2 regions of the Streptococcus dentapri genome follow, and region 2 is predicted to be linked to the other one. Evidence: predicted binding sites of a transcription regulator. Region 2 holds the regulator's gene; the other holds the start of a gene.
What was found. Region 2 encodes HrcA, which represses chaperone genes, less so after heat shock. Its sites were predicted from a motif close to TTAGCACTCNNNNNNNNNGAGTGCTAA; they were not measured.
Positions count from the first base shown of each region.

Region 1: a site for HrcA is predicted at 1,569-1,595, ahead of ACFOSE_RS07805 (ATP-dependent Clp protease ATP-binding subunit). Genes of this name have one in related genera too.

Region 1 covers NZ_JBHSAC010000065.1:1,862-12,905, forward strand. The annotation lists gene ACFOSE_RS07805 (ATP-dependent Clp protease ATP-binding subunit) at 1-1,461, opposite strand, end outside; gene argF (ornithine carbamoyltransferase) at 1,693-2,667, shown strand; gene ACFOSE_RS07815 (DUF1797 family protein) at 2,762-2,992, shown strand; gene ACFOSE_RS07820 (amino acid ABC transporter permease) at 3,166-3,849, shown strand; gene ACFOSE_RS07825 (amino acid ABC transporter ATP-binding protein) at 3,849-4,583, shown strand; gene ACFOSE_RS07830 (ferrous iron transport protein A) at 5,084-5,554, shown strand; gene feoB (ferrous iron transport protein B) at 5,567-7,720, shown strand; gene ACFOSE_RS07840 (FeoB-associated Cys-rich membrane protein) at 7,735-7,881, shown strand; gene ACFOSE_RS07845 (bifunctional methylenetetrahydrofolate dehydrogenase/methenyltetrahydrofolate cyclohydrolase) at 7,970-8,827, shown strand; partial or broken gene ACFOSE_RS07850 (NAD(P)H-hydrate dehydratase) at 8,824-9,666, shown strand; gene ACFOSE_RS07855 (prepilin peptidase) at 9,689-10,345, opposite strand; gene ACFOSE_RS07860 (Dps family protein) at 10,465-10,989, shown strand.
Region 2 covers NZ_JBHSAC010000042.1:6,704-17,747, reverse strand. The annotation lists gene ACFOSE_RS04780 (histidine phosphatase family protein) at 1-160, shown strand, start outside; gene ACFOSE_RS04775 (M15 family metallopeptidase) at 147-902, shown strand; gene ACFOSE_RS04770 (glycoside hydrolase family 73 protein) at 899-1,483, shown strand; gene hrcA (heat-inducible transcriptional repressor HrcA) at 1,960-2,994, shown strand; gene grpE (nucleotide exchange factor GrpE) at 3,010-3,564, shown strand; gene dnaK (molecular chaperone DnaK) at 3,815-5,641, shown strand; gene dnaJ (molecular chaperone DnaJ) at 6,196-7,335, shown strand; gene truA (tRNA pseudouridine(38-40) synthase TruA) at 7,429-8,184, shown strand; gene ACFOSE_RS04740 (bifunctional hydroxymethylpyrimidine kinase/phosphomethylpyrimidine kinase) at 8,171-8,938, shown strand; gene ACFOSE_RS04735 (ECF transporter S component) at 8,925-9,395, shown strand; gene ACFOSE_RS04730 (TIGR01440 family protein) at 9,404-9,967, shown strand; gene ACFOSE_RS04725 (mechanosensitive ion channel family protein) at 10,002-10,853, opposite strand; gene tig (trigger factor) at 11,003-11,044, shown strand, end outside.

The DNA of each region.
Region 1 (11,044 bases), on a different contig from region 2:
AACAAAGAGGAAGCTACCGATTGGCCGGTTAGGTGCACCGAGGCCAACACGGTTACGGCGAATGGCCTTGGCAATCTTATCAACGGCTGCATCTTGGCCGATGACATGAGCCTTGAGGTCATCGGCCAGATGGATCAGTTGTGATTGCTCCTTTTCTTTCAAATCACCGACTGGAATATTGGTTTTTTCTTCTACGATGGCTTCAATATTTTTTTCGGTAATTATAGGAATTTCTTGTTCGGTCAGTTGCTGGGACTGCATTTCCTTAAATTTAGCAATTTGATCGCGGAAATAAGCAGCTTTTTCAAAGTCTTCTTCTCGTGTTGCCTGAGCTTTGAGATTTTCAGCTTCAATCAGCCGCTTATCAATCTCTTTAGGATCCACAAAATTTAAGGTCAGATTCATCCGAGAACCAGCTTCGTCTAGTAGATCGATGGCCTTGTCAGGCAAGAATCGATCTTGAATGTAACGGTTGGAAAGAATTGCAGCGGCTTCAATAGCTTCATCAGTATATTTAACATGGTGGTAGTCCTGATATTTAGGTTGAATACCATGTAAAATAGTGATTGTTTCTTCAACAGAAGGCTCATCAACCTTAACCGGTTGCATCCGACGTTCTAAGGCGGCATCTTTTTCAATGATGCGGTATTCATTGAGCGTAGTAGCACCGACTAATTGTAGTTCGCCACGAGCGAGGGCTGGTTTTAAAATGTTACCTGCATCCATGCTGCCATCTGTTGTACCACCGGCACCGACGATTTCATGGATTTCATCAATAAAGAGAATAACATCTTGACGTTGACGAATTTCTTCCATCAATTTTTGCATGCGTTCTTCAAACTGGCCACGGATACCTGTACCTTGAACCAAGCTGACGACATCCAGACGAATGACTTGCTTGTCCTGCAATTTTTGTGGAACATTGCCGTCAACAATCTTTTGGGCTAGACCTTCAACAACAGCTGTTTTACCAACACCAGGCTCACCGATGAGGACAGGATTGTTTTTGGTTCTACGGTTCAGGATTTCAATGACTCGAACGATTTCTTGATCGCGACCGATAACAGGGTCGATATCCCCACGGCGGGCAATATCGGTGATATTGATACCGAACTCCTCTAAGAGGCCTTGTGGCTGCTGTGGAGCTTGTTGTTCGGGATTGCGACGACGATTGTTACCGCCACCATTATTACCCATATCTCCACCGTTGTGGCCGGCTTGTGTTTGGGGGGAGTTTGGGAGATCTTGATTAAAGGCTCGGAAATTATTCAAATCACCAAAGAAATCATCAAAAAATGAGTCCATTGATTGATTGGTTTGAGTATTATTGAGCAAATTTTCAGGATCTGCTTTCATAATTTGATAGCAATTTTGGCAGAGATCAATTTGTTTTTGCTGCCCATTGACATTTGTATAGAGATGTATGCTTGCATCATTTAGCTTACAATTTTGACATAACATAGGAAAACCTCCAATCTTGACTTATTGACCTATAGTCAATAAAGGTCAAAGTCTATGATGTTATTATAACACTCATACTATAGAAATCAAGTAAAAAGATTGACATTTTAGCAGAAAGAAGAAGAGAGTGCTAATAGAAGTGTTTTTTTGAATAAAATACAGATTATTCTTGACAATTTGATAAAATATTATAGAATAACTGTATAAAAATACAGGAAACAGAGGAAATTTATGGTCAAATCATTTTTAAAAGAGATAGATTTTACGAAGAAGGACTTGTTGAATTTGCTTGCTTTATCAGCTAAGTTCAAGCAATTAAAAAAGGATAAGGTAGCTCATAAATATTTAGAAGGAAAGAATATTGCCCTAATTTTTGAAAAAACGTCAACTCGTACTCGCTCTGCCTTTACTGTGGCTGGCCAAGATCTGGGGATGAATGTCACCTATCTTGGGGCGGGGGAAATACAGCTGGGTAAAAAAGAATCAATAGTAGATACAGCCAAGGTTTTAGGTAGCATGTTTGATGGTATTGAGTACCGCGGTTTTAAACAGGAAGATGTGGAAATTCTGAGCAAATACTCAGGGGTTCCGGTTTGGAACGGTTTGACGGATACTTGGCATCCTACTCAGATGATTGCTGATTTTCTTACCTTGACCGAGGTATTTGGTAGTCTGGATGATCTTAGTATTGCCTATATTGGTGACGGTCGTAATAATATGGCCAATTCGCTCTTAGTAACTTCGGCCATACTTGGGGTAAACTGCACCATCATTGCACCAAAAAGTCTGCAGCCCCAGAAAGATATTGTTGATCTAGCTCATCAGCATAATACTGGTGCTAGTTTAACCATTACCGATGATATTGCAGGCGTTAAAGGGGTCAACATGATCTATACAGATGTCTGGGTGTCTATGGGAGAAGGAGTTGACTTTAAAGAGCGCATAGATTTACTCCTACCTTATCAGATCAATCAAAATCTGATTAGTTTAACCGGCAATCCTGATGTGATTGTTATGCACTGTCTTCCAGCTTTTCATGATTTGAATACCGAAATTGGTAAAGACATTTATGAGAAATACGGTTATAGCGAATTGGAGATAACAGATGAAGTCTTCCAAAAATACAGTTCAATCATTTTTCAGGAAGCAGAGAACCGTATGCATTCTATCAAGGCCATTATGTACAATTCCTTCCAAGAGGAATAATTTAGAAAATAGAGCAATTTATGGCTTTCATCTATACCATTTTCTTACTTTATGATAAAATAAGGATGATTAAAACATTATAGGAGAAACTAACATGGAGTCACATTTGGTGAGAATCATTAACCGTCTTGAGTTAATGACAACAGACGAAGGCAATTTAAAACGCAATTTTGAGCGTGATGGAGTTGTTGTCGCTGAAGTTTCGTTTGCTAACGATCCTGAAAATGGTCCAGTGTTTACCTTGCGTGATGTTCAATCTCGTGAAACCTACACTTTTGACAGTATTGATTTGATTGCTATGGAAATTTACGATCTTCTTTACTAATAAAGACGCCGAGCTATTGCTTAGCTCGGCGTTTATTTATATGGTTTAGCTCAGTAAGCGTTTTTAACTAATTAGTTTTGTCTATGACAGTGGAATCTTTTATTATAAATTGGATTTGTATTATTATGCATTTTTTGCTATAATAAACAAGAATTATTTTAAGGAGAAAACTAGTGGATTTTTCATTTTTACCTAAATATTGGGGTTACTTTAACTATGGTGTTATTGTTACTATCATGATTTCACTCTGTGTGGTCTTTTTTGGGACAATTTTGGGAATTCTGGTAGCCCTAGCAAAACGTTCTAATATCAAGGTTTTAGATTGGTTGGTTAGACTGTACGTATGGATCTTCCGAGGAACACCTATGGTGGTTCAGATTATGATTGCCTTTTTATGGATGGATTTTACTGATGCGCCAGTCATCGGTTTTGGGACTGTTGATTTAGACTTTTCTCGTTTGCTTCCAGGAGTTATTATTCTATCTTTGAATAGTGGTGCTTATATTTCCGAAATTGTTCGCGCAGGAATTGAAGCTGTTCCCAAGGGACAGACAGAAGCCGCTTATTCTTTAGGAATCAAACCTTTTAAGACCATGCGTTATGTTGTTCTTCCACAAGCTTTCAAAAATATTTTACCAGCTCTGGGTAATGAATTTATTACAATCATCAAGGATAGTTCTCTGCTTCAAACAATTGGAATTATGGAACTCTGGAACGGTGCCCAAACGGTCTTGACAACAACTTATATTCCATTAGAACCACTCTTGTTCGCAGCGTTCTACTACCTCATGTTGACGACTATTTTAACCGGTGGTCAAAAGCTACTTGAGAATCATCTTGGGAAAGGACAAAAATAATGACAGATACAATGATTAGTATTAAAAATCTGCATAAATATTTTGGTAAAAATGAAGTTCTCAAAGGAATTGATTTAGATATTCAAAAAGGAGAAGTCGTTGCCATCATCGGTCCTTCAGGATCTGGTAAATCGACCTTCCTGCGCGCTATGAATTTGCTGGAAGTTCCCACTAAGGGGACCATCAGTTTTGAAGGTGTTGATATCACAGATAAGAAAAATGATATTTTCAAAATGCGCGAAAAGATGGGGATGGTTTTCCAACAATTCAATCTTTTTCCTAATATGACTGTTTTAGAGAATATTACCTTATCTCCCATCAAGGTCAAGGGGATGTCAAAAGCTCAGGCTGAGAAAAAGGCCTATTCGCTCCTAGAAAAAGTGGGCTTGAAAGACAAGGCTAAGACTAATCCAACTAGTCTTTCAGGTGGTCAGCAACAGCGTATCGCCATTGCTCGTGGTTTGGCTATGGATCCGGATGTTCTCTTGTTTGACGAACCTACGTCAGCTCTTGACCCTGAGATGGTTGGAGAAGTTTTGGCTGTTATTCAAGACTTAGCCAAGTCAGGGATGACCATGGTTATTGTAACGCATGAAATGGGCTTCGCTCGTGAAGTAGCTGATCGCGTCATCTTTATGGATGGTGGTGTCATCGTTGAAGAAGGTAGCCCTAAACAGGTCTTTGAAGAGACCAAGGAAGAACGGACTAAAGATTTCTTAGGAAAAGTGCTATAAAAATTTATAGCATTTATGAATTAATTAGATAGATGAAGAGAGTGGGACAAGAAGCCAAAAATTTTCGATTTTTTGGGTTTGGTCTGCTCTTCTTTTTTACATTTTACTTATGGATTGCTTTAGAGAAAAAGGAAAAAATATGACTATATTAATACTCTTATTATTTTGAGCCTAATAGGCCAGATTGTCTATTTGTCAGTTAATAGATCTGTAAAAGAAATAAGCATTATTAATAGTTTGCACAATATTATAGTTATCAACTTGCTAAAAGCACAAGATCATCTTTATTATAGAGATAAGTCAAAGAATCATTCTAATTCAGTTATCAAGGAGATATAAATATAGATATAAGAAGCCAAAACAACTTGGCTTTTTTCATGCCCAAATAACTATTTTTTGGAATGATTCCAATCTTTTAAAATCCCTAAAATTCAGGCCATTTGTGTGCTATAATGAGGGCAAGAGATTCTTAGTAACATCGATTAAAAGGAGATTGCATATTGATTTTACAAGAAGCCAAAACCAATATTCCTTATCAAATTGCTAGTATCAATTTACCAGCAGATAGTGTGCGACATCTTTCAAATCTAGGAGTGAAAATTGGAAGTCATCTTGAGGTCATTTCCAAGACAAAAATGAGCGCTATCATTCTCTTAAAATCGAATCGGCTCGCGCTGGATGCTTCTATTTTGGCTAATATTGATGTTCGTGAAAGTGGAGAAGAAGATCAGGTGCGGGCTCTTCCCTTGTCTGAGCTAGAGGTAGGAGAAGCAGCCTACATTGAGAATATTTATGCCATGAATGAAACCAAGCGTCGTTTGATGGATATGGGGCTGACACGGCATACCAAAATCTACCTAAGAAAAGTAGCTCCTTTAGGTGATCCGATTGAGATTTGTCTACGTGGTTATGAGCTGACTTTGAGAAAATCGGAAGCCCAGATGATTAGTGTTGTTAAAATGGATGACTAGAAAGGAAGCAAAATGACTGAAATAGCCCTTATTGGAAATCCCAACAGTGGAAAAACCAGTTTGTTTAATCTCCTAACTGGTACCAATCAATATGTAGGAAACTGGCCCGGCGTTACGGTTGAACGTAAGAGCGGTCAGGTAAAAAAGCTTAAAGGTGTGAGCGTTCAGGATTTGCCAGGGATTTATTCTCTGTCTCCTTATAGTCCTGAGGAAAAGATAGCGCGTGATTATTTGTTGAGTAATCAGAGTGATGCTATTTTGAATGTTGTTGATGCAACAAATCTGGAGCGCAATCTCTATCTAACGACGCAATTGATTGAAACAGGGATTCCTGTGACTCTTGCTTTGAATATGAGTGATATTCTTAAGCGTCGAGGGAAAGCAATCAGCAGTGAAAAGCTTGCCTATCAGCTAGGAGTTCCAGTTCTTGCCACTAGTGCTTTGAAAAATACCGGTGTTGATAAGGCTGTGAAGAAAGCCAGCCAAACAACCAAAGCTAGTGTTGATCAGATTCAATATCCTACTTATGATGCCAAGTTTGAAGCAGCCCTTGCTCAAATTATTGATGTTTTGGGGCAAACTGTACCAGCTGACTCTAGCCGCTTTTATGCCATTAAGCTCTTTGAACGCGATCGTTTGGTACAAGAAGAGGTAAACCTGTCTTCTTTTCAAGAAAAAGAAATTGATGAGATTATTAAGATTACAGAGGAGGTCTTTACAGAGGACTCTGAATCCATCGTCATCAATCAGCGTTATGCTTTCATTGAACGCGTCAGTCAAATGGCTCAAAGTCAAGAAGATGATTTTAAAATGACCCTGTCTGATAAAATTGATAGGGTGGTGACTAATCGTATTTTAGCCCTACCTATCTTTGCTGCAGTCATGATGATGGTTTATTACCTCTCTATCCAAACTGTAGGAACCATGGGAACGGATTGGGTCAATGATGTCCTCTTTGGTCAATATGTTCCTGATGTTGTTAGGGGGCTCTTGGAAACCTTAAAAGTAGAAGATTGGCTCCAGGCCCTGATAGTGGATGGAATCGTTGCAGGTGTAGGAACTGTCTTAGGCTTTTTACCCCAGATTTTTGTTCTCTTCATCTGTCTGGGAATTTTGGAAGATATTGGTTATATGAGCCGAATTGCCTTTGTGATGGATCGTATTTTCAGGCGTTTTGGTCTGTCTGGCAAATCATTTATTCCTATGCTGATTTCAACCGGCTGTGGGGTTCCTGGAATTATGGCCAGCCGTACTATTGAAAATGAAAGGGATCGTCGAATCACGATTATGACGACGACTTTCATGCCTTGTTCGGCTAAATTATCGATTATCGCCTTGATTGCTGGGGCTTTCTTCCCAGACAATCCCTGGATTGCTCCAAGTACCTATTTCATGGGAATGCTGGCCATCATCTTATCTGGAATTGCCCTGAAGAAAACCTGTTTTTTAGGTGGCTATACTAGTCCCTTTATCATGGAACTACCAAGCTATCATCTGCCCAAAATCAATGCCGTTTTGCGTTATGCTTTTGATAAGGCTAAGAGTTTTGTCAAGCGTGCGGGTACCATCATCTTCAGTTTGACCGTTATCATCTGGTTCATGAGTTCTTATAACTTTATGTTGCAGGCTGTTCCGACAGAAAATAGTATCTTGGCCGATCTCGGTCGGCTCTTGGCTTGGGTATTTATACCGCTTGGTTTCGGAAATTGGGAGGCGACGGTGGCGGCAATCACTGGTCTGGCTGCTAAAGAAACGGTTGTTGCGACCTTCGGAATCCTCTATCATAATCCGAATGCCACTGAAACCAGTCATTCGCTTTGGCTCAGTCTTCAGAGAGATTATACGGCCCTAGCCGCCTACTCCTTTTTGACCTTTAATCTACTCTGTGCTCCTTGTTTTGCTGCTATTGGAGCGATTAGACGTGAAATGGGCAATCTCAAATGGACCTTGCTGGCTATTGGTTTCCAAACAGGGATCGCCTATCTGGTGAGTCTGGTAATTTACCAGCTTGGTTTAGTGCTTTTCTATGGTGAGGAATTTTCGATTTGGACAGCTCTAGCTCTACTGTTGAGCGCTTTAGTCATCTACTTTATTGCGAGAAAGCCTCGTCGCATAAAAGATGAAGTTATCACCTTGGAAAATTTACCTTTAGCCCAAGGACAATAAGAGGAGGTTATAAGATGTCAACGATTATTATAGCAACTTTAATTATTTTAGCAGTGTTGATGGGAATACGGCACTATATTAAGCAGAAAGGGTCTTGTGGAGATTGCGATTGCGCTTGTCCTATTAAGGATGAAATGCAGCACGCAAAGAAGTTAGATTAAAATTTAAAGTCGTAAAAATCAACTCAGGAAGCCTTTCCTGAGCTTTTTTGATATAATAGAAGAAATAGATAATAAAAAGAGAGATGTTATGGCAGAAAAATTAATTGATGGTAAAGCTTTGGCCCAAAAAATGCAACTGCAATTAGCTGAAAAGGTCAAAAAACTGGAGATTGAGCATGGGATTGTCCCAGGCTTGGTAGTGATTCTTGTTGGCGATAATCCTGCAAGTCAGATCTACGTTCGTAATAAAGAACGCTCGGCGCTTACGGCAGGATTTAAAAGTGAGACGGTCCGTTTATCTGATTCTATCAGCGAAGAGGAGCTCTTGGAGATCATTGCCAAATATAATCAAGATCCCTCCTATCATGGAATCTTGGTTCAGCTTCCGCTACCTAGTCATATCAATGATAAACGTGTTATTTTGGCTATTGATCCACATAAGGATGTGGATGGCTTCCATCCAATGAATACTGGTCACCTCTGGTCGGGGCGTCCACTCATGGTTCCCTGCACGCCCGCTGGTATCATGGAAATATTACATGAATATGAAGTTGATTTGGAAGGGAAGAATGTCGTCATCATTGGTCGTTCAAACATTGTCGGTAAGCCCATGGCCCAATTGCTCCTAGATAAAAATGCAACGGTTACTCTGACGCATTCCCGTACGCGCCATCTTGCTAGTGTTTGTAAGCGCGCTGATATCCTGATTGTTGCTATCGGTCAGGCTAATTTTGTGACAGAGGATTTCGTTAAAGAAGGAGGAGTTGTCATTGATGTCGGTATGAATCGTGATGACAATGGTAAATTGATAGGGGATGTCAACTTTGAGCGAGTGGCTCCTCTTGCTAATCTAATCACCCCTGTTCCCGGTGGTGTTGGTCCTATGACCATTACCATGCTTTTGGAGCAAACTTATCAAGCAGCCTTAAGAAGTGTAGAATTATGATTATTGATGAGCATCTAGCGCAAAAAATTATTCAACCTCGTCCTCTTAACAGTCATAAGGGGACTTTTGGGCGTCTGCTTCTAATCGGCGGCCTTTACCCCTACGGTGGTGCCATCATCATGTCAGCTCTGGCTGCAGTCAATAGTGGTGCCGGTTTAGTTACAGTGGCTACTGATAGCTCTAACATTACTGCCCTGCATTCCCACCTACCGGAAGCCATGGCCTTTGATATGGCAGAGCGAGAGCAACTCATCCAACAAATGCAGGCTGCCGACCTCATTTTAATTGGGCCTGGGTTAGGAAAGAGCCCATTAGCGCAAGGAACGCTGGATTTACTGCTGGCTACAGCCAGCTCTAATCAGACTTTAGTCATTGACGGTTCGGCCTTGGATTTATTGTCGCAAAAATAAAGGATTTCTTGGCCGACTGCTAAGATCATTCTGACGCCCCACCAAAAAGAGTGGGAGCGATTATCGGGCCTTGCCATTTCTGAACAAAACCAAGAGCGAACTCAGGCTGCTTTGGGGAAGTTCCCTAAAGGAACGGTACTAGTTGCTAAATCCTATCAAACCAAGATTTATCAGGATAAGAAAGTCGGTCAAATTCAAGTAGGAGGTCCCTATCAGGCAACTGGTGGTATGGGAGATACCTTGGCGGGTATGGTAGCCGGTTTTGTCGCCCAATTTCATTCCCCCCTCTTTGACATTGTTGCTAGTGCCGTTTTTCTACACTCTTATATTGCAGAACGATTATCAAAAGAGACCTACGTTGTCTTACCGACGCGCATCAGCGCAGAGCTTACAAGAGTGATGAAGGAAATGAGTGAGATAGAAAGATGACTCTGGAAGAGTATAAAATTTTTCAAGTCATCATCAAAATCAGCTCTAACATATAAGCTAAACTAAGAAAAGGAAGAAAGGCCAGTGCTTTTTTTCTCCTTTTTGTTTTGAGAAAGAAAAAGATAGCTAATAGACTGCCCATTTGAAGCAGCCAGATTGTTGATCTGAAATCCAGTGTCAAGGCTAGAAGAGCTAGGTAATAAAAATCACCAGCTCCTATGCCAAATGAGAAGAGTTGGGCGAGAAGACCCAAAAGAAATAGACAGAGCGAGGGACTATTGATTGGATAAAACGGCAGCAAGACTAGCCCTGCTAAGATGACAATAATTAGCGGGTATTCATGAGATTTGAGGTCATAGAGGCTGAGTGTTAGGCTTAAGAGAAGCAGAAAAACTTGTGTCCAATTTAGTATTCCAAGCCAGCCCAGTAACAGGCTAAGACCACAGCTTGCCTCCAAGAGGCAGTAAGTTAGCGGTGTTCTTACGCCACAGAAACGGCAGGAAAAGCGATTGAAAATCTGAGAAACAATCGGAATCAAATCTCTGCTTGCTAGGATTTGCTGGCAGTGATTACAGTGACTTCGGGGCTTTATGATAGAAGCTTCTGGGAACCTATCAACCACCAAGCCGATGAAAGAGCCTAGACTAGCTCCTAAGAAAAAAATGAGTAACTTATCCATATCTTTTTATCCGAAAAACGAGTCAAATTCTTGCATTTTATACCCTATAAGACTATAATTAGTTTGTCATCAAATAAGAATCATTCTAATTAAAGATGGCTAGCAAAGGAGACTATATTATGGTAAATGTTACTGAAAATATTTATACAAGTGTTAAACAACAAGCTGATGCTCAAGCTACGGATCCTCGTGCTAAAACAAAGGCTGTCCTCAATCAAGCGGTGGCTGACTTGTCAAAAGCCTACTCTATTGTTCATCAAACACACTGGTATATGCGCGGAGCAGGTTTCTTATATCTTCATCCTAAGATGGATGAGCTTATGGATACTATTAATGCTAATCTGGATGAAATCAGTGAACGTCTCATTACTATAGGAGGAGCCCCATACTCAACCCTGAGTGAATTTGATCAAGCTTCAAAGCTTACTGAAGAAAAAGGTACCTGGTCTAAAACAATGACAGAACGCCTAGTACGTTTGGTAGAGGTCTATAAGTATTTGGATCAACTCTATCAAGTGGGTCTCGATGTTACCGATGAAGAAGGAGATGCTCCTTCAAATGACCTCTTCACCTCCGCTCAAGCAGAGGTTGAAAAAACAATCTGGATGCTCCAAGCAGAAATTGGGCAAGCACCAGGCTTATAATAGAATCGAAGGCTAGGGCTTATGTCCTAGTTTTTTTATATCGTTACCCCCACAG
Region 2 (11,044 bases):
GATTGATCCTAGTCTTCCTCGCAGTTTAGCTTTGGATAATGGTAGCATTTGTCAGGTGACTTATGAGGATGGTCAATTTCATATTGATGCTATCGGTGATATGTCCTATCGCCAAAAGGGTCGAAAAATTTTAGAAGAGGAAGTGCATGAGAGAGCGTAGAAAAACTGTCCTTGTCCTCCTTATTATTGTTTTAGTTTTTATTTGTGGTTATGCTTTTTTCCATAAGGGAGATGAAAATAAGGTGGTAAAAACAGTTGCGACAAAAAATGGGCAGGGTTTTAAATCATCTTCACAAAGTAAAAGTTCTGAAATATCTGATTTACCAAACGTTTCTTCCGATGATTGGAACTTAATTTTGGTTAATCGTGATAATATTACTAAGGAATTAAATCCAGATTTAGCTTATGTGGATGGTAAACCGGTTGACGCTCGAATTGAAGAGGATGTCAAAGATTTTTTGGCTGCTGCACAAGAGATCGATAGTCGAGAACACTTAATTTCTGGTTATCGTACTGTCGAGTACCAAAAGGAACTCTTTGACAACTATGTTCAACAGGAAATGGGTCAAGATTCAAGCCTTAGTGAGGAAGAAGCCGAAGAAAAAGTTAAGACCTATTCACAGCCAGCTGGTGCCAGTGAACATCAAACTGGTTTAGCGATTGATATGAGCACTGTTGACAGCCTTAATGAGAGTGATGCTAGTGTTGTTGAACAGCTAAAAGAAATTGCTCCTAAGTATGGTTTTGTCCTGCGTTTTCAGGAAGATAAAAGTGACTATACCGGTGTAGGCTATGAAGATTGGCACTTCCGTTATGTTGGGAAGGCATCGGCTAGGTATATGACGGAGCATAACTTGAGTTTGGAAGAGTATGTTGTTTTATTAAAGGAGAATAATCAATGAGATCAAGGCTAAAACTTCGGCCTTTTCTAATGGTTTTTGGCTTATTTTTGGCCATCATCATTTTGCCACTATTATTAAATATGCGTACTAAAAGTGTAGATACTAAAGTATCTACGGCTTATACTCAAGGGTCTTTTATCAAAGAAATAGCCCCTCTGGCTCAAAAATTATCGGACTCTTATGGGATCAAAGCATCGATCATCATTGCTCATGCTTCTTTGTCATCAGATTATGGCTCCAATTTATTGGCGGCTCGGTACAATAATTATACAGGTACAGTTGCTCAAGTTGGCCAACCAAAGATTGCCTTGAAGACCCAATCGTATGAAAATGGTCAGCCGCTTACAATCAAGCAACCTTATGCTGTTTATACTGATTGGCAGGACAGTCTCTATGATTATGTGGCAGAAATCAAGTCTGGTATGTGGGGCAAGCAGCTTTACAATAGTTTGGCAACAGCTGAAGACTATGTCACAGCTGCTAGAGCACTGCAAAAAGCTGGTGTTAGAAGTGATACTAACTATGCGGATGAACTCATCTCAGTCATTCAACAGCACAATCTGACTAAGTATGATAAATAAAGAGGTGATAGAGAAACCCAGATTGATATACTCCCCTTATAGTGGACAATGAAAAAAAACAGAAATTCATTAGAAACTGTAAGGGGAGTTTCATCTGCCAAAACCTAGGAAGGCATTCGTAGAAGATAAATTAGAAGTTATTAAGCTGTGCTATTTTTATAAGAATCAATATTTTCTATTTTCAAGAGAAGCACAACAACCTTGTTTCTCTTGAAATGGGGAACAAGGCCGTTTCTTAATCTTTTATTATTTATCCTCCACTTGACAAGAGGCAGTTCAGAGTAAGTCTTCTTTACTGCTTTTTAAATATTTTAAAAAATCTGAGATCTTATAGACAAAATTAGCACTCTTTTAAAAGAGTGCTAAAAAAATTATTTTTTCTCTTGACAAGGAATTTTTAAAGGGTATAATAGGAATATAAATTAGCAGTCTAATCGATAGAGTGCTAAAGCAATCTTTTGTTCAGGAGGTTTATGATGATTACGCAACGTCAGAATGATATTTTATCCATCATTATTGAGTTGTTTACTGAGACTCATGAGCCGGTTGGTTCAAAGGTTTTGCAAAACTATATCTCTTCTAGTAGCGCCACCATTCGCAATGATATGGCAGACTTGGAGAAGATTGGTTTGTTAGAAAAGGCTCACACTTCAAGTGGACGCTTACCTAGTCGTCAAGGTTTTCAATATTATGTGAATCATCTGTTAAATCTCGATCGTATAGATGAAGCGGATGTTTATCAGGTTATTAAAGCCTTTGATTTTGAGTTTTTTAAATTAGAGGATTTACTTCAAAAAGCCAGTGATGTTTTGTCAAAATTGACAGGCTGTACGGCGGTTACTTTAGATGTCGAACCTAGTAGCCAGCGCTTGACTGCTTTTGACATCGTTAAACTTAGTCAGCACGACGCTTTAGCTGTAATGACTTTTGACGATTCTAATCTTGTCGTGAGTCAGTTTGCCATCCCCAAAAGTTTCCTCGACGAGGATTTAACGATACTTAGTCAGCTTGTCCGTGAGCGTTTTTTAAACCAGACGGTTATCGAGATTCATTATCGTATCCGAACAGAGATTCCTCAGATTGTGCAGCGCTATTTTAAAACAACTGATAATGTTTTGGAATTATTTGAACATATCTTTAGGGAAATGTTTGTTGAGAAACTGTTCTTGGCTGGTAAAGAAAATCTTCTCAAGTATTCGGATCTTGAAACCTATCGCTTATTTGATAATGGACAGGAGTTAGCTCTGGAGATTCGTAGTCAATTTAAAGAGCACGAAACCTACAATATCCGATTGGCTGATGAAACTAAGGAAGGATTAGTTTCATTGACGCAGCTCTCTTACAAGTTTTTGATTCCTTATCGAGGTTTTGGGAGTTTAAGTCTGATGGGACCAGTAACGATTGATTATCAGCGTACAATGGGTTTGCTCAATATTATCAGTCGCGTTTTAACAATGAAATTAGCAGATTTTTACCGTTATTTGAGTAGCAATCACTATGAAGTAAATTAAAAAAAAGGAGGCACCATGTCTGAAAAAAAAGATAAAAAGGATAAGCTCGATAAAGAGCTAGAAAAAGAGACTGCTAGCCAGGTTGAAGAGGCAGAGGTTGAAATGGCTGAGCAGGATACTGAAACTAAAAAAAATGAAGAGTTAGCGCAAGCTTTGGAACGTGCAGAAGATTTTGAAAATAAATACTTACGTGCTCATGCTGAGATGCAAAACATCCAGCGTCGTGCTAATGAAGAGCGACAACAACTGCAGCGCTATTGTTCACAAGATCTGGCAAAAGCCATTCTACCAAGTTTAGATAACTTGGAGCGTGCTTTGAGTGTAGATGGCTTGACTGATGAGGTCAAAAAAGGGCTCGAGATGACTTACGATAGTCTGATTCAAGCTCTCAAAGAAGAGGGCGTTGAAGAGGTTGAGGTTGAAAATTTTGACCCCAATTTCCACATGGCAGTTCAGACTCTACCAGCTGATGATGCTCATCCGGCTGATAGCATAGCAGAGGTCTTCCAAAAGGGCTATCAATTACATGACCGCTTATTACGTCCGGCTATGGTAGTGGTTTATAACTAACTTACAAATATTTATAAAAATCTTGTCCGCAATGACGTTAAACTATAATTAAAAATAAAGAAGCGAATAGCTCGCAAAAGTCCGACCGAAATGTCTCGAAACTATACTTAACTAAATTAATTTTAAAAATCGAAAGGAATTGAACCCGAACCGAAAACTCGAAATTTAGAGAACTTACCTATGAAATCTTGATTTTATAGGCAGGTTCCTAAAATTCTATCGTTTTCTAGTGGTTCTTGGTATCTTAATTATGTCTAAAATTATTGGTATTGACTTAGGTACAACTAACTCAGCAGTTGCAGTTCTTGAGGGAACGGAAAGTAAAATCATTGCAAATCCAGAAGGGAACCGTACAACACCATCTGTTGTTTCTTTCAAAAATGGTGAAATCATTGTTGGGGATGCAGCTAAACGCCAAGCAGTAACAAATCCAGATACAGTTATCTCAATTAAATCAAAAATGGGAACATCTGAAAAAGTTTCTGCCAATGGTAAAGAGTATACCCCACAAGAAATTTCAGCTATGATTCTGCAATATATCAAAGGTTATGCAGAAGATTATCTAGGTGAAAAAGTTGATAAAGCGGTTATCACAGTGCCAGCTTACTTCAATGATGCTCAGCGCCAAGCAACTAAGGATGCTGGTAAGATTGCTGGTCTTGAAGTAGAACGTATTGTCAATGAACCGACAGCAGCAGCCCTTGCTTATGGTCTTGACAAGACTGACAAGGATGAAAAAATCCTAGTATTCGACCTTGGTGGTGGTACATTTGACGTGTCAATCCTTGAATTGGGTGATGGTGTTTTTGATGTATTAGCAACAGCTGGTGACAACAAACTCGGTGGTGATGACTTTGACCAAAAAATCATTGATTACTTGGTAGATGAGTTTAAGAAAGAAAATGGTGTTGACCTCTCAAATGATAAGATGGCTTTGCAACGTTTGAAAGATGCGGCTGAAAAGGCTAAAAAAGATCTTTCAGGTGTGACACAAACACAAATCAGCTTACCATTTATCACTGCTGGGGATGCTGGCCCGCTTCACTTGGAACTTTCTCTGACGCGCGCTAAATTTGATGATTTAACTCGCGACCTTGTGGAACGTACAAAAACACCTGTGCGCCAAGCTCTTTCAGACGCGGACTTATCCTTGTCAGAAATTGATGAAGTTATCCTTGTTGGTGGATCTACTCGTATCCCTGCTGTTGTTGAAGCCGTTAAAGCTGAAACTGGTAAAGAACCAAATAAATCTGTTAACCCTGATGAAGTGGTAGCTATGGGTGCCGCTATCCAAGGTGGTGTTATCACTGGTGATGTTAAAGACGTTGTCCTTCTTGATATCACACCATTGTCACTTGGTATTGAAACCATGGGTGGAGTCTTCACAAAATTAATTGATCGTAACACAACCATTCCAACTTCTAAATCACAAGTCTTCTCTACAGCTGCTGATAACCAGCCAGCCGTTGATATCCATGTTCTTCAAGGTGAACGCCCAATGGCAGCGGATAATAAGACACTTGGTCGTTTCCAATTAACAGATATTCCTGCGGCTCCTCGTGGTGTACCACAAATCGAAGTCACCTTTGATATCGATAAAAATGGTATCGTTTCTGTTAAAGCAAAAGATCTTGGTACACAAAAGGAACAACATATTGTTATCAAATCTAACGATGGTCTCAGTGAAGAAGAGATTGATCGTATGATGAAAGATGCTGAAGCTAATGCTGATGCTGATGCTAAACGTAAAGAAGAAGTTGACCTCAAAAACGAAGTTGACCAAGCAATCTTTGCGACAGAAAAAACCATCAAAGAAACAGAAGGTAAAGGATTTGATGCTGAACGTGATGCGGCTCAAGCAGCTCTTGATGAATTGAAAGCTGCTCAAGAATCAGGTAACCTTGATGACATGAAGGCGAAACTTGAAGCTCTTAACGAAAAAGCACAAGCTTTGGCTGTTAAACTTTATGAACAAGCAGCGGCTGAGCAACAAGCGGCAGGCGGCGCTGAAGGTGCAGCGGATGCAAGCTCAAATAAGGATGATGACGTTGTAGATGGAGATTTCACCGAAAAATGAGAACAAGACAGAAATCGGTAATTTTGGAGAAAATTGATTTCGTTGTCTTGCTTCTACTCAATCAATCACTGCATCCTTGCAAGTCAGGCTATTTGGATAATAGGGAAAGAAGTCTGTTTGCTATCTCCCTAGCTCAAAAATCTGGTCGTCAGACTTGCTAAAATCATAGAGATTCAGAGGTTGTTAAACCAGCCTCTGTTTTTCCATAAAGAGGGAATAACCCTCTACTCATATCTAAAAAGTCAAGTAAATTTGATGAGGGTATGAATTTGGGAATGATCGGTCCTTCAATTCTTAGAAAAAATTAACTGAAAGAAAAAGTGTTCATAACTGAACACGGGTTGCGGATTGTGTCAAAAGGATAACTGATTCCTAGACGTAAGCGTCTTCGTCACGTTTCATAGATGACTGTATCCGTTTAACGCCCTTAGTATCATACGAAAGGAGATGAACCTGCCCTAAAAGCGGTGTGAAAAGATAAATCATTTAGAAAATCAAGATTTGCTGTTGATTTCCTATTCTCACTTTGCTTCTTTACGGGCTTGGTATCTTATATGAACAATCAAGAATATTATGATCGTCTAGGGGTCTCTAAAAATGCCTCTCAAGATGAAATTAAAAGAGCTTATCGTAAAATGTCTAAAAAGTACCATCCGGATATCAACAAGGAACCTGGTGCTGAAGACAAATATAAGGACATTCAAGAAGCCTATGAAACATTGAGTGATGAGCAAAAACGTGCTGCCTACGATCAATACGGTCCAGATGGTGCAAATGCCGGCTTTGGCGGTGGTGCTGGAGGCTTTGGTGGCTTCGACGGTGCTGATTTTGGCGGTTTTGAAGACATCTTTTCAAGCTTCTTTGGTGGCGGTGGTACCAGTCGAAATCCTAGTGCTCCGCGCCAAGGAGATGATTTACAGTATCGACTGAATTTAAAATTTAAAGAAGCTATTTTCGGTACTGAAAAAGACATTACCTATAATCGCGAATCTGAATGTCATACCTGCCAAGGGACGGGAGCTAAACCGGGGACTAGCCCAGTAACTTGTAGTCGTTGTCACGGTCAAGGTGTTATCAATGTAGATACTCAAACGCCACTTGGTATGATGCGTCGTCAAGTAACCTGTGATGTCTGTCATGGTACTGGTAAAGAAATCAAAGATCCATGTTCAACCTGCCAGGGAACAGGGCATGAAAAGAAATCTCATAAGGTCTCTGTCAAGGTTCCAGCAGGGGTTGAGACAGGACAACAGATTCGTCTTCAAGGTCAAGGGGAAGCTGGTTTTAACGGCGGTCCTTATGGTGATTTGTTTGTTATCATCAATGTTCTTCCAAGTAAAGAATTTGAACGCGATGGTTCAACTATTTATTACACTTTGAATATCAGCTTTGCTCAAGCAGCTCTTGGTGATACGGTTGAAGTTCCAACTGTTCATGGTGATGTTGAGTTGACTATACCTGAAGGAACCCAAACAGGTAAAATTTTTCGTCTGAAAGGCAAGGGGGCTCCGCGTTTGCGAGGAGGTAGTCAAGGCGACCAGCATGTCACGGTCAAGGTGGTGACACCAACCAAATTGAACGATGCTCAAAAGGAGGCTCTGCTAAACTTGGCAGCAGCCAGTGGTGAAAATAATATCCAACCAAAGAAAAAAGGCTTTTTTGACAAAGTTAAAGATGCCTTTGAAGGGGAATAAAAAGGTCAGAGTAAATGCTCTGACCTTTTTGTCTGGGGACAGATTTCTTATTTTTCTCTGGTTTCAACTTTGGGAAAATGCTAGAATGAAAACATGGTAAGATATAAGGCGGTTATTTCCTACGATGGGACGCTTTTCGTGGGCTTTCAGAGGCAGTCACAAGGACGTTCAGTTCAGGAAGAGTTAGAAAAGACTTTACAAAAATTAAACAGTGGTCAACCTGTTCAGGTACATGGTGCGGGACGTACAGATAGTGGAGTTCATGCTTATGGTCAGGTGGTTCATTTTGATCTCCCCCAAGTACGCGATGAGGAAAAACTGCGTTTTGGTTTGGATACGCAGTCACCAGAAGATATTGATGTCATCAGTATCGAACAGGTATCTGATGACTTTCATGCGCGTTATAATAAGCATAATAAAACCTATGAATTTTTAGTGGATATCGGTCGTCCTAAAAATCCTATGATGCGCTACTACGCTACCCATTATCCCTATCCAGTTAATGTAGAGCTTATACAGGAGGCAATTAAAGATTTGCTGGGAGAGCATGATTTTACTGGTTTTACCGCTGCAGGAACATCGGTAAAAAATAAGGTTAGGACCATCACTCACGCAAGTGTAGAAGTGGATATCAAGACAGGATTTCTTATCTTTACTTTCTCAGGAACAGGTTTTCTCTATAAACAAATTCGTAACATGGTTGGTACGCTTTTAAAAATTGGTAATGGTCGAATGCCCGTCAGTCAAATTCAGGCGGTCCTGGAAGCTCGTGATCGTAATTTAGCTGGACCGACAGCTGCGGGTAATGGGCTCTATCTTAAGGAGGTAATTTATCGTGACAGCTTATAATATTCTAGCCATTTCTGGGAATGATATTTTTAGTGGGGGTGGGCTCTATGCCGATCTCAATACCTACACTATCAATGGTCTTAGGGGGTTTGTGGCGGTTACTTGTTTAACGGCCGTGACAAATCAAGGTTTTGAAGTCTTCGCGACCAATGATCAAGTTTTTAAAAACCAGCTCAACAGTTTGAAAACGGTTGATTTTTCAGGGATCAAGCTGGGCTTATTGCCTAATTTAGCTGTTGCCACATTAGCGCTGGATTTTGTCAAGAAAAATCAAGATATTCCTGTGGTGCTAGATCCGGTTCTGGTCTGCAAAGAAAATCATGATATAGAGGTCAGTGTCCTTAGAGATGAGTTATTGAAATTTTTCCCTTATGTCACTATTATTACCCCAAATTTAACAGAGGCAGAGTTATTGACGGAAAAATCAATAAAGACTCTGGACGACTTGAAAGAGGCTGCCAAGATCCTCCATAACCTGGGAGCTAAAACCGTTGTTGTTAAGGGGGGAGAACGTCTAGATTCAGATCAGGCCTTGGATGTTTTTTATGATGGGGAAAAATTTGAAGTTCTTTCATATCCGCTACTTAAAGAAAATAATGTAGGGGCGGGCTGTACCTTTGCATCGGCTATTGCCAGTCAACTAGTTTTAGGAGCGCCTGTCTTTCAGGCGGTCAAAGCAGCCAAGAACTTTGTTTACCAAGCGATTTTACATTCAGACCAATATGGGGTGAATCAACATTATGCAGAAGATTGATACCAAGGATTTAACCTTATTAGCTCTTATGACAGGATTGAGTCTCGTTTTAGGGCTCATTCATGTGCCAACGCCAACCGGATTTCTGACTCTCTTGGATACGGGAATCTTTTTCACATCCTTTCTGCTGGGAAGTCGTCGTGGGGCAATTGTCGGAGGATTGTCGGCTTTTCTCTTGGATTTGTATTTAGGTTATCCTCAATATATGGTTTTTAGTTTATTAGCACATGGTGCACAAGGCTACTTTGCGGGTTGGCAGGGGAAAGGTCGTCTTTTAGGCTTGCTTTTAGCCTCTGTGATTATGATTGTGGTTTATATTTTGGCAGCTTTTGCTTTAGGTTATGGTTGGGGTGGAGCTATTGCTGGTATATGGGGCAATTTTTGCCAGAATACTTTGGGTCTCGTTTTGGGCTTTAGTTTTTACCGAGCCTTTACAAGAGTTTTTCCTAGAAGATGAGGTGTTGTATGGATTTAGAGGTGTTGAAAGAACAAGTAAGAGCGATTACTACTGATATTATTGAACGATCAGCTATAAAAGCTGGACAAATTTTTGTGTTAGGGTTATCGTCCAGTGAAGTTGCTGGAGGGATTATTGGTAAAAATTCCAGTACTGAAATTGGAGAAGCAATTGTTGGAGTCGTTTTGAGGGAGACTCTAAAACGTAGTATTCATCTGGCTGTTCAAGGCTGTGAACATCTTAATCGTGCTTTGGTCATTGAAGAAGTCGTTGCTGAGCAAAAAGATTTAGAAATAGTTAATGTCTTACCTAGTCTGCATGCCGGAGGTAGTGGACAATTAGCTGCTTTTAAGTTTATGGAAAATCCGGTTGAAGTTGAAGAGCTAGTCGCTCATGCTGGTTTGGATATTGGAGACACTTCGATTGGCATGCACGTTAAACGTGTTCAGGTGCCGCTGATTCCTATTCAGAGGGAATTAGGGGGAGCGCATGTAACTGCTCTAGCCAGCCGTCCTAGGTTAATTGGTGGGGCCCGGGCAAAATATAAGGAAGATCCTATTCGTAAATTTTAAGAATTGACTGCTAAAAAGGTCTGAGTATGAAAATTCAGACCTTTTTTGTTGGCATTATAGCGTTAGCACTCGGTGTTGGGAGGGTAATCCCTTCTTGCAAAAGAGCCTCTTGATAGAGACGGTAGAATTTTGAATAGATATTCTGTTGTTCCCCGCTCTGGACAAAAATATTCACCCGAAATACAAACTGTCCATTGATGGCATTGCGTGGTCCTAGAATGTTTGGAAGGCCAGTCACTTCAGGACAATTGGGAATTTCTCGATCGTTGACCTCTTTAATGATCTGTGTGATTCGGTCGAGGTTGGTAGTTGCATAGATAGGAATATCAATTTGAGCGCGCATATCACCACGGGATTGATTGCTGACTAGGAGTATTTCGCGGTTTGGAATAAAATGTAAAGTCCCATCGAAATCGCGAATCTGAGTTGTTCGGATACCAACATTGGAAACAATTCCAGTGACGGTATCGACCGTAACGGAGTCTCCCACATCAAATTGTCGCTCGATAAGAATAAAAAAGCCATTGACAAGATCAGATAGAAAACCTTGGGCTCCTAAACCAATTGCTAAACCGGCGATTCCGGCACCAGCTAGTAAACTTGAAACGGGCAGTCCCAGAATTGATAAGATCCAATAAATTAGTAAGAAATAAAGAAAGTAATCCATAAGATTATGGAGCAGCTTGAACAAGGTCTTACGTCTACTTGGATCCTGACCTAAAATTTTTGGTGAATTCTCAAAAAAACGCTCAAACACAAGTCCAGCAATCTTTTTGCCGATGATAAAAAGAATGATCAGGAGAAGAAGCGACACTGTTTTGGATAACAAGATAACAGCTAAATCCTCAAGGTGAAGCGATTCCCAATATTTTATTAAAATTGTCATGCGATATCCTTTCGTTCCTCTAGTCTAACAAAAAATTTCTGATGTGACAGTTTTGAAGCAATGGATAAGGATTTTCATATAAAAAACTTTAAAAACGCCTTGAATTATGATAGACTAAAGTGTATTACATTTTTAAGGAGAAAAGACAGATGTCTGTATCATTTGAAAACACTGCTGCTAACCGTGGCGTG